Thalassoroseus pseudoceratinae: one gene and its partner. Each later gene encodes a partner of the first gene's protein in a complex. Links are inferred from orthologs where the notes say so. Each region holds a gene or a part of one and is shown on either strand. Other genes may lie near its edges.

Evidence for each region. Proteins that work in one complex are often made in the same cells at the same time.
Region 2: the proteins of G6R38_RS14120 (region 1) and G6R38_RS01740 are in contact, whole or in part, in a cryo-EM structure (PDB 6KHJ), measured with the Thermosynechococcus vestitus proteins. The link is inferred for Thalassoroseus pseudoceratinae from one-to-one orthologs. Residues at the interface, in WP_126986108.1 of Thermosynechococcus vestitus: Gly6, Tyr7, Glu8, Tyr9, Phe10, Gly12, Phe13, Leu14, Ile16, Cys17, Ser18, Pro21, Ala24, Leu25, Ala27, Ser28, Leu31, Arg32, Pro33, Ser35, Arg40, Leu41, Thr42, Thr43, Tyr44, Glu45, Ile51, Gly53, Ala54, Trp55; in WP_126985484.1 of Thermosynechococcus vestitus: Gln8, Lys26, Trp29, Leu30, Pro33, Met34, Met37, Leu38, Leu83, Ile84, Phe85, Lys86, Glu87, Asp88, Val89, Leu90, Pro91, Ala92, Thr100, Ala104, Val107, Ile108, Phe111, Leu112, Tyr114, Ile115, Ile125, Ser126, Leu128, Phe133.

What each region holds. Positions count from the first base shown.
Region 1 is NZ_JAALXT010000003.1:1,055,481-1,063,354, forward strand. What follows is about bases 2,785-5,702. They hold G6R38_RS14120 (NADH-quinone oxidoreductase subunit A), read left to right. Parts: upstream 2,785-3,917; coding sequence 3,918-4,487; downstream 4,488-5,702. Other genes in these bases: G6R38_RS14110 (NuoI/complex I 23 kDa subunit family protein), read left to right, coding at 2,785-3,190; G6R38_RS14115 (DUF2203 domain-containing protein), read left to right, coding at 3,321-3,800; G6R38_RS14125 (NADH-quinone oxidoreductase subunit C), read left to right, coding at 4,551-5,084; G6R38_RS14130 (GIY-YIG nuclease family protein), read left to right, coding at 5,151-5,441; G6R38_RS14135 (NADH-quinone oxidoreductase subunit D), read left to right, coding at 5,562-5,702. Outside these bases: G6R38_RS14100 (TIGR01777 family oxidoreductase), read left to right, coding at 1-1,189; G6R38_RS14105 (GTPase), read right to left, coding at 1,202-2,344; more of G6R38_RS14110, read left to right, coding at 2,639-2,784; more of G6R38_RS14135, read left to right, coding at 5,703-6,839; G6R38_RS14140 (PP2C family protein-serine/threonine phosphatase), read right to left, coding at 6,895-7,839. UniProt on the Escherichia coli protein: NDH-1 shuttles electrons from NADH, via FMN and iron-sulfur (Fe-S) centers, to quinones in the respiratory chain. The immediate electron acceptor for the enzyme in this species is believed to be ubiquinone.
Region 2 is NZ_JAALXT010000001.1:497,510-502,957, reverse strand. The notes cover bases 94-2,983. They hold G6R38_RS01740 (complex I subunit 1/NuoH family protein), read right to left. Parts: upstream 2,249-2,983; coding sequence 938-2,248; downstream 94-937. Other genes in these bases: G6R38_RS01735 (Gfo/Idh/MocA family protein), read left to right, coding at 2,741-2,983; G6R38_RS01745 (NADH-quinone oxidoreductase subunit J family protein), read right to left, coding at 94-941. Also shown: more of G6R38_RS01745, read right to left, coding at 57-93; more of G6R38_RS01735, read left to right, coding at 2,984-4,015; G6R38_RS01730 (uracil-DNA glycosylase), read left to right, coding at 4,495-5,379; G6R38_RS01725 (rhomboid family intramembrane serine protease), read right to left, coding at 5,390-5,448. UniProt on the Escherichia coli protein: NDH-1 shuttles electrons from NADH, via FMN and iron-sulfur (Fe-S) centers, to quinones in the respiratory chain. The immediate electron acceptor for the enzyme in this species is believed to be ubiquinone.

The DNA of each region.
Region 1 (7,874 bases):
GGCGGAACTGAAAAACGTGCAACCGGGTCGGCAATTCGAAGATACACAGTTAGCCGGCCCATTCGCCGCATGGCATCATCGGCATCTGATGACGCCCGCCGGTGATGAATCAAGCATCCTGACAGACGATATCGAATATCGCGTCCCGTTCGGTTTTCTTGGTGCAGCGTTCGGCGGCGGGATCGTGCGACGAAAATTGCGACGCATGTTTGATTTTCGTCATCGCGTCACGAAAGCCGACGCTATGACTCATTTTCGGACTCAACAAAAACATCCAGATCGGCAACCCATGAAAGTTTTAATCAGCGGACGAAGCGGATTGGTCGGCTCGGAACTCGCAACGTTTCTGACATCCGGCGGTCATTCCGTCGCGGGTCTGACGCGCAGTCCGGACAAGCAGGGAGAAACCGTCGCCTGGGATCCCCAGGAAGGGACGATCGACTCAACAGCGATTGCTGACCAAGGGTTCGATTCCGTCGTGCACTTGGCTGGAGAGTCGATTCAGGGGCGTTGGACGAAAGACAAGAAACGTCGAATCAGAAACAGCCGGACCGAGGGTACCCGACTACTCTGTGAAAGCCTTGCGGCCATGGAGAACCCTCCCAAGACTTTGGTGTGCGCCTCCGCAATTGGCTATTATGGCGACCGTGGGGATGAAGAGCTGACCGAAGACAGCCCACCGGGTGAGAGTTTCTTGGCCGATGTCTGCCAAGAGTGGGAAGCCGCGTGCGAACCGGCCCGCGAGAAGGGCATTCGTGTAGTCAATGTGCGAATTGGCGTGGTACTCACACCGAAAGGCGGAGCGTTGTCTAAGGTGCTCACGCCATTCAAACTCGGCGGTGGTGGGAAGGTTGGAAGTGGCAAACAATGGTGGAGTTGGATCGCGATCGAAGATCTTGTTGGCATCATCCATCATGCATTGACCGAAGACGATCTTTCCGGCCCGATCAACGCGACCGCCCCGAATCCAGTGACCAACAAAGAATTCACAAAAACTCTCGGCAAAGTGCTCTCCCGACCAACCATCATTCCGCTACCGGGTTTTGCGGCGAAGTTGGCACTTGGTGAAATGGCAGACGAACTCCTGCTCGCAAGTGCCAAGGTGTTACCAAATCGGACGCTCGAAAGCGGATACAGCTTTCGCTACCCGGAACTCGAACCGGCGTTGCGTCATTTGCTCGGCAAATAGGCCTTAAACATTTCACCGTTCGGGGGTGACCAAGCTATTCAATATCTCAACTGCCGTTTCCGGTGGCGAATCGTGTGCTATTTGAAGTGTTTCGATTTGCCGTGGTGAGATCGGGATGGCCTGATCGTCGTTCGGCACGATCGGAACCAATCGCTGGCCAATTGCTTCAACCAATCCTGGAAGACCTTGCCGAGTCGCGGACGAAACTAAGTGCATTCCCGCCAACCGATCCGCTGGCCATTGCGTTGGCAAGTCAAACTTATTCGCCACATGCAATGCATCCGGAAATTCACGGAGAAGTTGGTCGGTGTCGGCATCCAAGGGTTCGCTGAGGTCACAGACAATCAATCGCAGGTCGGCTTTGGCCAACATCTGCCGAGTTCGTTCAATCCCCGCAGATTCCAGCGATTCTGCGGTCTCTCGAATACCGGCGGTGTCGGCAAACCGCATCGGCCAACCATCGATCGCGGTTTCTCCCCGAACGACGTCGCGAGTCGTGCCGGGCTGGTCGAAAACGATCGCCCTCTGAAAACCCAGCAAGGCATTGATCAAGGACGACTTACCAACGTTCGGTCGGCCACACAAAACCACTTCCCATGGCTGGTTCAGATGTTGTCCGAATCGCCCCCATTCTAAGATTTCCCTTAGCGATTGCTGAGCTGCCTCGTGCGATCCGTCCGAGAACATCTCGATGATCGACTGAATGGCTTTTGGGAAAACACACCGTTGTTGCAACAGAATTCGCAACGTTTTCGTTGTTACGGCTCGCGATGTAGCCAAAGTCCAATCGGCTTCAAACGGGGATTGTGTCCGAGCAAGCAACTTACTGGGTGGGGCGGTTTCCATTCCTACAGAATTGAGATCCGACAGGATGCGCCGTGTCGCCGCATCACCACCGTGACACGAAATCTCAACTTGCTCTTCAGATATGCGACAGACCTCTTCAGATACGCGACAGACGACAACATCTTCTGCCGGATCATCCCCCCACTGCCCGAAGACGACACGATTTAAAACCTGGTCCGTAAGACGGCGACCATTTGCAGCCGTGAAAAAATCATCAATGCCATGCGCGAGATTCCCCGTCGCCATTATCGTCGCGACAGCACCGCGTCCGCCGGGAGTGAGCACGCCTGCGATCGTCGTTTCGTTCATGGTGTGGGAAGTACTTTGGTTCAAAATTTCGATCACAAGAAAATCGGAAGACGACGGTTTCGCCGTGCATAATCGCTGATAACACGCGTTGAGGCAACGGGACCAATTTCGAAGACCTTTTTCTCCGCATTGGCTCCCTTGCGTTGGGCCGCATGCCATCTATAATCATGGCAATTGTCGAAAACAGAGTCTACATCTGCAACGATTCAGCACCGCGACATTCTCCTTAACGGCATGGATCTCATGCTTGTCGGGTGAAATCGTGAATTGAAAACGCACCTGACGAGGTCCATCATGGGTGAATGGTTCCGCAATATTTACGTCACGGTGAAAACCGTTGTGCAGGGAATGGCCATTACCCTGCTGACGTGGTTCAAGACGTACCGTCGCCGCACATTCACCGAAGTCTACGAGTACCCTGAGGTGCCCGTTCCGGTGAAATCGCGATACCGTGGTTTTCACCGCTTCGATCTCACGACGTGCATTGGCTGTGAGAAATGTGCCGTCGCGTGTCCGGTCGATTGCATCTACATCGAAAAAGAAAAAAGCCCGGTCGGCAAAGGGTTCCGAGTCGACACATTCGTCATCGATTACACGAAGTGCATGTTTTGTGCATTGTGTGTGGAACCCTGTCCAGTGGATTGTATCTTCATGGGCTCGAATCATGACCTAAGCTGCTATAGTCGAGACGGTTGTGTCGTCGACTTCGCGAAGCTTCCGTTGCAGGTCGCTTGGGGACAAGCCACATTGAACCCAACCGCGGTGGCGGAGTCGAAAGTTCTCGACGAACCGGTTTGGGTCAAAGGGGAATCGAGTCCATTCGAGTATTCGGAGACTCCAAGTTAGCGTCGGAATTACGATTTAATTTAGGTCAGCGACAATAATATTTGAATCGCGCTCGCGGAAACGGACGTCAATCGAATTTGCATCCCGAGTGTTGCAAGGTCGCAACGCGATTGGGTTGAAGGGAGCGGTCATGAATGCTGCAGCAAAACGGTTTTTCTCAGTTGACGAGGCGCAATCTCGATTGCCACTCGTCCGTTCGATCGTCTCCGACATCGTCGAACTCTACCGAGATATTCACGATCGCCAATCTCGTCTAACACGGGTTCTTGAGCTTCGAGGAGAATCAAACCGCGAAGTCGGCAGGCTCTACACCGAAGAACTTGAGCAGATGGAGCAGGAACTCGAAGACGACTTGTCTCGATTGGATTCCTTTGTCGAAGAACTGGAATCGTTGGGTGTCGAATTGAAAGACCCCTACGCCGGACTGGTCGACTTCCACACCTGGATCAACGGTCGTGAAGCTTGCTTGTGTTGGCAGCTGGGCGAGCCGGAAATTCAATATTGGCACGAAGTCGACGCTGGAATTGGTGGTCGCCAATCTCTCCAAGACGGCTCCGTTGACCCCGTGCACGACTTTACTGGTGGCGACTACTTCGACGAAGTTCTCTGACGGGGAATTCGGTTCAGTGGAAATCGCTGGAAACCGGCCTCGTATGCTTGGTTGTCGAGACGCGATCGGTTAGACTTTTGCCGAACGAAGATCAAACCAGTCGAACGGACACCACTCATGACGAGCATTGTCGGTCATTTCTTCCTGTTCACGCTTGTGGCAATTGGCGGCTTGATCGTCCCACTTCTTATCGGACGACTCGTTCGGCCCAAACTGCCAACAGCCGAAAAAGATTCCATCTACGAGTGTGGTGAGCCAACCATCGGCTCGAGCTACATTCAGTTCGATCTCCGCTTTTACGTCGTTGCGTTGCTGTTCATCATCTTCGATGTTGAAGTCGCCTTTTTCTTCCCCTGGGCCATGGTCTACGGCACCGCAACTCAATTGGCGGATCCCGCGTTGAGCGAACCCCAACGAGAAGTTCTGAGTCAAACGCTCCTGGGCGACGCGAACGCAACCGCCGTCGCTGCTGATACCGCACGTCAGTTGGCCTGGACTGGCTTCTTTGACATCCTTGTCTTCTTCAGTGTGCTGCTGGTTGGTTTCGCCTACGTGTGGAAGCGTGGCGATCTGGATTGGGTCCGTGCCGTCGCGGAGCAAGCGAAACAGGCAGCCGCTCGTCCACGCACTCCCCCGCCAGTCGAGGCTCCCGCCCCATCGCAACCGCGGGAACCAGTTGGCGTCTAATTCTGATCGACCACCCCAAGTCTCCGCCGGTCAATCGCCGGCGGTTTTCGTATGAGAGTTGCCATGTCGCCCCAAGAGATTTTCGACTCCCTCGTTCAACAGTTCGGCGATTCCGTCATCACGAAACTTCACACGGAATCAATCGATCCTTGGATCGAAGTGTCGGCCAATTCCCTCGCGGAGGTTGCAACATTCCTCAAGACAGACTCGCGTCTGGGATTCGATCATCTCAACGATTTGACAGGCGTTGACTACTGCGAGCCGGACGAGAAAAAAGCCAAGAAGTTTGGTCACGATCCGCACGTGGAAGTCGTCTATCACCTGTCGAGCTACACCCACAAACACGCGATTGTCATCAAAGTCATTCTGCCCCGCTGGAAAGACGACAAACCCGGCCAACTTCCGGAAGTTCCGACGGTGTCCGGTGTGTGGGCGATTGCCGACTGGCACGAACGTGAGTGCTTCGATCTCGTCGGCGTCAACTTCGTTGGCCACCCCAACCTCCGTCGCATCCTCTGTGCCGAAGACTGGGTCGGCCATGCCCTGCGAAAAGACTACGAGTTCCCACTGGAATACCACGGGATTCGCGGGAAGTAAGGGCAGTGTGAGATCACTTGTGCACAACATTGTAATAGGACGTGCGGAAGTGATCGAGGGGCGAAAATGAAAGTCATTTTCAAGATTACTTACCCAAACGGCAAAATTTACGTCGGCAAAGATTTGACTGGAACCTTGACCTATTTTGGCAGCGTGAATAGTTCTCTCGTAGCAGCTGATTTTTCAGATGCCGAACAACGTGATTTCACGGTTCGCAAGGAGATTCTTTGGTCTTCCGAAACTGCTTCAGATCAAGAAGCGAGCAGACGAGAAGTCGAATTGATCAGAAACTTACGCTCAAATGACCCAACCATTGGATATAACCGTTGGCCAAAGTTCGCCGATTGTGGTGGCTAAGTTGTAGGTCAGGTTGCGCCTGATGTCCTGTTGCTGGCCCCTAGATTTCAAAATCCGTCATCCCCCAAAAATTTGTTGGGCATTGCCTGACCTACTGATTGATAATACGGACCACACACCATGAGCATGGCGATCGAAGATCCTCGGGTAGTTGAGTTTGACGTTCATACCGACGAGATGTTGGTGAACATGGGCCCGCAGCACCCGAGTACGCACGGCGTGCTGCGGTTGCTGTTGCGGACCGATGGTGAAGTCGTTCGTGAAGTCACGCCACACATCGGCTATCTGCATCGCTGTGCCGAGAAGATCGGTGAGAATCTCACGCCGGTTCAATACATCCCGTATACGGACCGCATGGACTATCTCGCCGCGATGAACATGAATCTCGGCTGGGCGCTCACGGCGGAAAAACTTCTCAAAATGGAAGTTCCCGAGCGAGCGATGACCTTGCGAGTCATCATCGCCGAACTCGGCCGGATCGCGAGCCACTTGGTTGCGATGGGAGCTTATGGCCTCGACTTAGGATCATTTAGCCCGTTCCTGTACGCCTTCCGCGAACGTGAAATCATTCTTGATTTGTTCGAAGAAGTCTGCGGTGCGCGACTGACTTACAGTTACATCACAATTGGTGGGGCAACTCACGATCTGCCAGAGACCATTACGATCCCGCCAGGCTTGGCGTCGATCACCTCGTCGGATCGTGGTCTTCGCAAGAAATGGCCGGTTCTCAAAGAAGGCGCGTCTGCCCAACTCGCATGGACGGATGCCGTTCTGATCTTCTTGGAATGGCTGGAGAAGCGAATCCAAGAGTACCATGCCTTGCTGACGCGAAATGCGATCTTCATCAAACGGACAGCCGCCATCGGAACACTGAGTCGCGAAGAGGCGATTGATTACGGGTGCACGGGCCCGGTGTTGCGGGGCAGTGGAGTCGACCACGACTTGCGACGCGATGGCGAACCGATCTACACACGGATGTATGAGGGATACGACTTCAAAGTCCCGTTTGCGCCATTCAACGATGCCCCACCGGAAGCCGAACTTGGTGACAACTGGTGTCGGTTCTACGTGCGAATGCTAGAAGTCGTCGAGTCAATCGGACTCGTCCGACAAGCCATCGAGAAATATCCGTCGACAGAAGGCACGTTCCGAGTCGCTCACAAATTCAGTACGAAGCTGCCAAAGGACGAGTGCTATCTCGAAACCGAGTGCCCACGCGGTCAGATGGGCTTCTATGTCGTCGGCAACGGTGAAGCCGAGCCACTTCGCGTGCGAGCCAAAAGTTCTTCATTCTGCAACCTTGCAGTGACGGGACTGCTTAGCCCCGGAACACTCATCGCGGACATTCCGTCAATTGTTGGGTCTCTGGATGTCGTGATGGGCGAGATTGATCGATAGGGCGTCAGCACAACCGAGAGGCCCGCTCAAGGATGAGGTGATGGAATTCGTCACCTCATTCGAATTCTTCAGTGGTGGCGTTTTCAGCATCGGCTGTTGAAGGTTGGTGGTACTCACCGATGACCACCGTCACGTTGTCTTCACCGCCGGCTTCCAATGCGAGATCGATTAAACTCTGCACCGCTTGATCCGGCGACTGGCGATCATCAATCACGGCTGCGATTTCGTGATCTGGCAGCATGTCAGTCAATCCATCAGTGCAAAGCAGCAGCAAATCGCCGTCGCGAAGTGTCACGTGGTGAATCTCTGCAACCGCCCCTTCGCTCGATCCGCCTAGACAATTCACAAGAATGTGGGAGAACTGATCGGCTTCTGGGGTGTCGGGTTCCATGACTCCTCGTTCGATCAACTGTTCCGCAAGGGTATGATCACGGGTAAGCCGCAGCAGTTCGTGGTCCCGAAAAACGTAAGCCCGCGAGTCTCCGATATTCCCAACAAAGACCTCCATCCCCAGGCTGTAGGCGGCAACGAAGGTTGTTCCCATTCCTTCTAGGTCTGGGTCCGCGTTGACCATCTCGCGGAGAAAATGGTCCATCAACTTTCCATACGTCTGAAGTTTGGACTCAAGCTCAAGTGACTCATGCTTGCCATGAATCATTGGCCATTTGAGTTCCGTTGCTCCAATCTGCCAGGCGACCTCAATCGCGGCTTGGCTAGCAATTTCACCAGCCGCATACCCCCCCATGCCATCGGCAACCACGAAGACGTAGGCCTCGTCGTTCGCTGCCGGAAGCGAATCAGCGTTCAAGCTTGTCAATAAGACATCGCGAGTCCGTCGTCGGCGAACAATCGCGAAGTTATCTTCGTTTGTTCGCCGGACGCGACCGGGATGACTCGCGCCTGCGTAAGACACTTCGACAGGTTCCGGTCGCGTGCCGAATAGACGGCGAAAGTAGGGAATACCGAAGTTGGATTCGCTGCCTGTGTCTCGCTCTTCCATCAGAAATCGCTTTCGCCAACGGGGGTCAGAGACAA
Region 2 (5,448 bases), on another replicon or contig:
TCCTGGGGTGATTGGCATTTGAATCTTGGTGACAGCATTGATGCCACACGAAAACGTTAAGTTTCGACTCGACGCTTGGCTCGAGCGAGATACGCGGCACCGATCAGAACAACTAACAAGTGAACCGAAGCAATTTCGAACGGCAGCAAATATCCGGTCGAAAGATCGGGTTCGTTGGTGACTGAAGAATCAAGCGTTTTTCGGCTTGTACGACTCGAGTAACCGGGGCTGATGGTTGGGTAATCGTCGGAGCGATCGAGATCCTGATCCGGACGCGACCCTAAAAGTGCCAAACCGATGGGGCGTCCAGTACCGCCTCGTTCCGTTTCCGGAGAGAAGGTCAGCCCGCCTTCGGTTCGCATATAGTTCAAGAGCATCGCCTCTTGACGCGGTTCCAATTCGGCACCGTTCGACAGGACGTACAGTGACGGATCGGCCTTCGTCGCGACGAAAGACTCTGAAAACAGCGATATGAATTCATCGAGGCGTTTGCGAGCTTCTTCTTGATCCTCTTTGGAATTCAAAGAGTCAATTCGCTTGGTCGCGTGCTCTTCGACTGTCTGCAGATCGACACGGATTTGACGAAGTGTGAGCCGGTCCCAACGGACGGCGGACACCGTGAAATTGATCATCGCCAGGAACAGAAAACCAACCGCACCCGCGATGACAAGGTCTCCCATCGACATACGAATTCGCAGGAGTGGCTCACTTGACGTGAGCATCACACCGAAAATCAGCAGAACGAGAGTACCGCCAACGTAAATGAGCAATTGCGTGGCACCGACGAAGTCTGCGTGCATCAAGAAGAACAACGCAGCGGTCGAGCCCAGCGAGACGATTAGCCAAAACGCCATTCGTGCGACGTTTTGGTTGATCACGACGAATAACGCGCCAACGACGGCAAATGTCGCGAAGAAGTAGTAAAAGAATAGTTCAATCATTGTGATTTCGCCGCCCCTTCTGCCACCACACCGGCAACATGGACTGATGTCGCTTGAGTGGTGGATTGCTCGGCTGTCTCGACTTGAGATACTTCTTTGGGAGCCAGCTCACCTTGCGGCGACCCGAGACCCATCATCGTTCGGTTTCCGACAACCAACGGCCACACGGTTGCACCAAGGAACAGAAAGCAACTCATTGGCACGAGGTACTTCAAGCAGGTTGTCATCACCTGGTCGATTCGGAGTCGTGGGAACGTCCATCGCACCCAGATTTGCACAATCACCAAGAGTGCTGCTTTTGTCAGAAAGATCACCAAGCCCACGACATTCACGAGGTAAGCCAGTGGATTAAACCCAGAGAGCCAGGAAATTGATTGCCCAGCGTTGGCGGCAAGGGAGTCCAGTCCTGCTTCCAATGGAGCCAGTCCGCTGTTCCATCCACCGAGGAACAGAACGGCGGCGACACCACTCACGAGGAACATGCTGGCATATTCGCCCATAAAGAAGAACGACCAACGCATGCCGCTGTATTCCGTGTGGAAACCGCCGACCAGTTCACTTTCCGCTTCCGCCAAGTCGAACGGAGCCCGCTTACAACCGGCGGTCGCGACCGTGAAGTACACGAAGAACCCAATGAACGTGAACGGGTCGTGGAAAATCAGCCAGTTGGTCAACCAACCGTCTTGATAGTTACCGATTCGATTCAAATCGAGCGTGCCGACAGCAACAATCGGGATCAATGCACAGATTGCGAGTGGAATTTCATAGCTGACCATCTGGGCGGCTTCTCGCATCCCACCGAACAGGGACCACTTCGAACCACTAGAATAGCCCGCCATGATGACGCCGAAAACTTCGAGCGAGAGAATGGCGACGAGCACAAATAGCCCAATGTCCGAGGAAACCGCGATCCAACCATCACTAAATGGCAGCACCATAAAAGCACTGAATGAGGCAATGCAGACCAAATACGGTGCCATGCGAAACAACATGGAATCGGCGGCACTGGGGACCAAGTCCTCTTTTTGGATCAGCTTGATTCCATCGGCGAGGCTTTGAAGCCAACCGAATCGGCCACCGACCCGTGTCGGTCCAAGGCGGTCTTGAATTCGGCCCGAAATTTTTCGTTCGGCCCAGATAAAAGCGAACGGTGCCAATCCAAAAATTGCGAAGAGTGCGCCCGCGTGGAACAACGCTGCAATGATCGCCGCCACAGTCGGACTGACCGAGCAGCCACAGATCGGCAAGCGGTCCATCTCCGCAATTGAGGATGGGGTTTCGGCCGCGAACAATGCTAAATAATCCATTACGATCAGCCGTCTTGGCGAGGAGTGGATCAATGATTTGAATGTTGCTCGATTCCCAAGAGTTTCGGTAGTCGTCGACAACAATCGGGTGAACTATGCCAAAACCTCTTGCCGGATTCAAGGGACCCAAACACCGATTTGATACCATTTTGCGACCGCTCGCCTGGTTTATTTTTCACTACGGCGACTTCGGCCTTGTGGGAACCGAAGAACAGGTGCTTTTTTCGCTGCTCACTCAATCTGCTGGAAAAAAGTTCGGTGATGTTTGGGAGATTGCGGAAACAACGGATCGCCAAAGTCCTGGCCTGGGCTCGTTTGCATTCAAACTTTCAAACCGCCAAACTACGACCTGGCGGTTGTCTTCGATGTCGTTGGTCGTAGTGAATTGTCCTCGCCTTCGCGATCACCAAGAGGTTGAAGGCGATCCGATGAAAAAGTCGGAGACTTGAAGGCCAATCGTCCGAGAGAAACACGCACGCAAGGGAGAACTTGATGACGTCCCAGACGAATGGTTTGAACCGCCGCCAATTCTTGAAATCCAGTGCTGCCGCTGCGAGCGCGGTCGCTATGCCGATGTTCGTTCCCGCGAGCGTTTTCGGTGCTAACGAACGCATCGTGACCGGGCATATCGGCGTCGGGGGGCAAGGTCGTGGCAATCTGGGACGATTTATCAAGAATGCCGGGGCGGTTTGCGATGTCGATCAAACGCACCTCGCCAAGGCGGCCAAGATGGTCGAAGACAAGGGGCGAAAATGCAAGACGTTTTCCGACTATCGAGAACTGCTCGACCAGGCGGATATCGATGCCGTCGTCATTTCCACGCCCGACCATTGGCACGCCCTGCCCACGATCCACGCATGCCAAGCCGGTAAAGATGTTTATTGTGAGAAACCACTTTCACTCACCATTGGTGAAGGCCGTCTGATGGTTGAGGCCGCTCGTGCCCACAAACGGGTTGTTCAAACCGGCTCGCAGCAACGGTCGGCCAAGAACTTCCGAACCGCTTGTGAGTTAGTTCGCTCCGGCCACATTGGCAAGCTTCAGACTGTTCTTGTCGGGATTCCCGGCCCCAATCACCCTGGCGAGCCCGTGCCCAACAGCGAGCCGCCGGAAGAACTTGATTACGAATTCTGGCTCGGACCGGCACCGAATCGTCCGTACAACAAAAAACGGGTGCACTACAATTTTCGGTTTTTCCGTGACTACTCTGGCGGTCAGATGACCAACTGGGGAGCTCATCACATTGATATTGCTCAATGGGGCATGGGAACGGACGACACGGGGCCAGTCGAAATCGTTGGCGAAGGGACTTACCATCCTAAAGGTTGGCATGAGGTGACGGAAACCTGCCGAATCACTCACCGCTATGCAAACGGTGTGGAATTGATCGTCGGACAGAAACAAAAAGACATTCCGACCGGCACAACGTTCGTTGGCAGCGAAGGCAAGATTTACGTCAATCGCGGAAAACTACGGAGTGAACCAGGCGAGATCGTCGAAAACGGTCGTAACGATGGTGACGTCGAGCTTTACGTGAGCAACAATCACGTTCAGAACTTCCTCGATTGCATCAAGTCGCGAGAGAAACCGATTTGTGATGTCGAGATTGGCCACCGCAGCGCAACGGTCTGCCATTTGGGGAACCTGGCGGTCCGACTCGGACGCAAACTCCAATGGGATGCGGAGGCGGAACGGTTCGTGAACGACGAGCAAGCTAACAAGGAATTGATGCGGGACTACCGCAGCCCGTGGACGCTCAAGTCGTAACGATATTACCGATGATTCAGGTCAGCCGCAGCGGCATCCGTGCCGCGTGGTCGACTTGAGTTCTTGGCGGTCTCTTGGCCGTGCAAAGCAACCATGCCCGAGCCGGTCTGTGTCGTTTTTTGTTCTTTAGTGTTTCGATTTGCGACAATGTCCGCCTCACACCGACGGCTCTTGCCAAGCGATGTAAAGGAACATCAGTCCGCTAAAGACTGCAGTTGAGTAGATCGTCAGCATTTCGAGATCGAAAAACATGGTCGGTCTCCATCCATCCGTGATTGAACTTGAACGAGTGCTCCATCCTTCGATTCGGGGAATATGCAAGAGCCGTGCCATTCGTTTTTGTGACTGAAAAACATTAGTTTGGTGAAACTGCGTAGTTCCAGCAAATTCGATTACTGTCCAATTGGCATCCCGTCTCCCAAACTGGTCAGAAAACTGCCAGCTTGTCACGAGCGGTTGTGGTTTCTGAAAGTTCACTCATGAATGACGAGGTAGGAATCTCCGAACTTCGACAAGCTCTTCGACAACAACTTGAAAGTTATCGGCGGGCGGGTTTGACGCATCTTCCGCTGGCTGACCGTGTGTTGACCTTCCCAGGAACTGCGGACGTTGCGTCGACGGAACCGGCTGTCAACGAGCAAGCTGTGGTGGAACTGCCGAAAGTCCCTGAGGTGGCAGCAACCTTGGAAACACCGTCCAATCCAGCGGTGGAAACGGTCCCCTCGCAATCGCTGTTTGGCGAAGACTCCGGCGGAACGGCTTCGGATCTTGGGAATTGGGGAGAGTTGGACGATGCGGAGCGTCCGGCCGCACTTGCGAAACTTGCGAATCGTGTTGCGGCTTGCGTGCGATGTCAGGAATTGGCTGACACACGTCGGCAGACCGTGTTTGGGATCGGGAATCCGTCCGCGAGGCTGATGTTCATTGGTGAAGCTCCCGGGCGTGACGAGGACGAGCAAGGCGAACCGTTCGTTGGAGCCGCCGGACAGCTACTCAACCGCATTATCAAAGCCTGCACCCTGACACGCGAAGAAATCTATATTTGCAATATCCTGCGGTGTCGACCGCCGATGAATCGAAACCCCACGGATCAAGAGGCGGCGAATTGTCGGGAGTATCTCGATGGTCAAATTCGCATCGTCGCTCCCGAGTTTATCGTGTGTTGGGGATCGGTTGCGGCTCGTAATTTACTTGGCACCAAAAGTTCCGTCGGTCGCCTGCGACAACAATTCTTCACTTACGGCCAAGCCCAGGTGATGTGTACCTATCACCCCTCTTATTTGCTGCGAAATCCGTCGGCGAAGAAAGATGTGTGGGAGGACATGCAGTTGCTCATGCGAAAAATGGACATCCAACTCCCGTGAATTCGAAAACTCAAATGGTTTGGCCAGCGATGGCACTTTCTGGGGAATCCGCATCGATGGCGGGAGCGG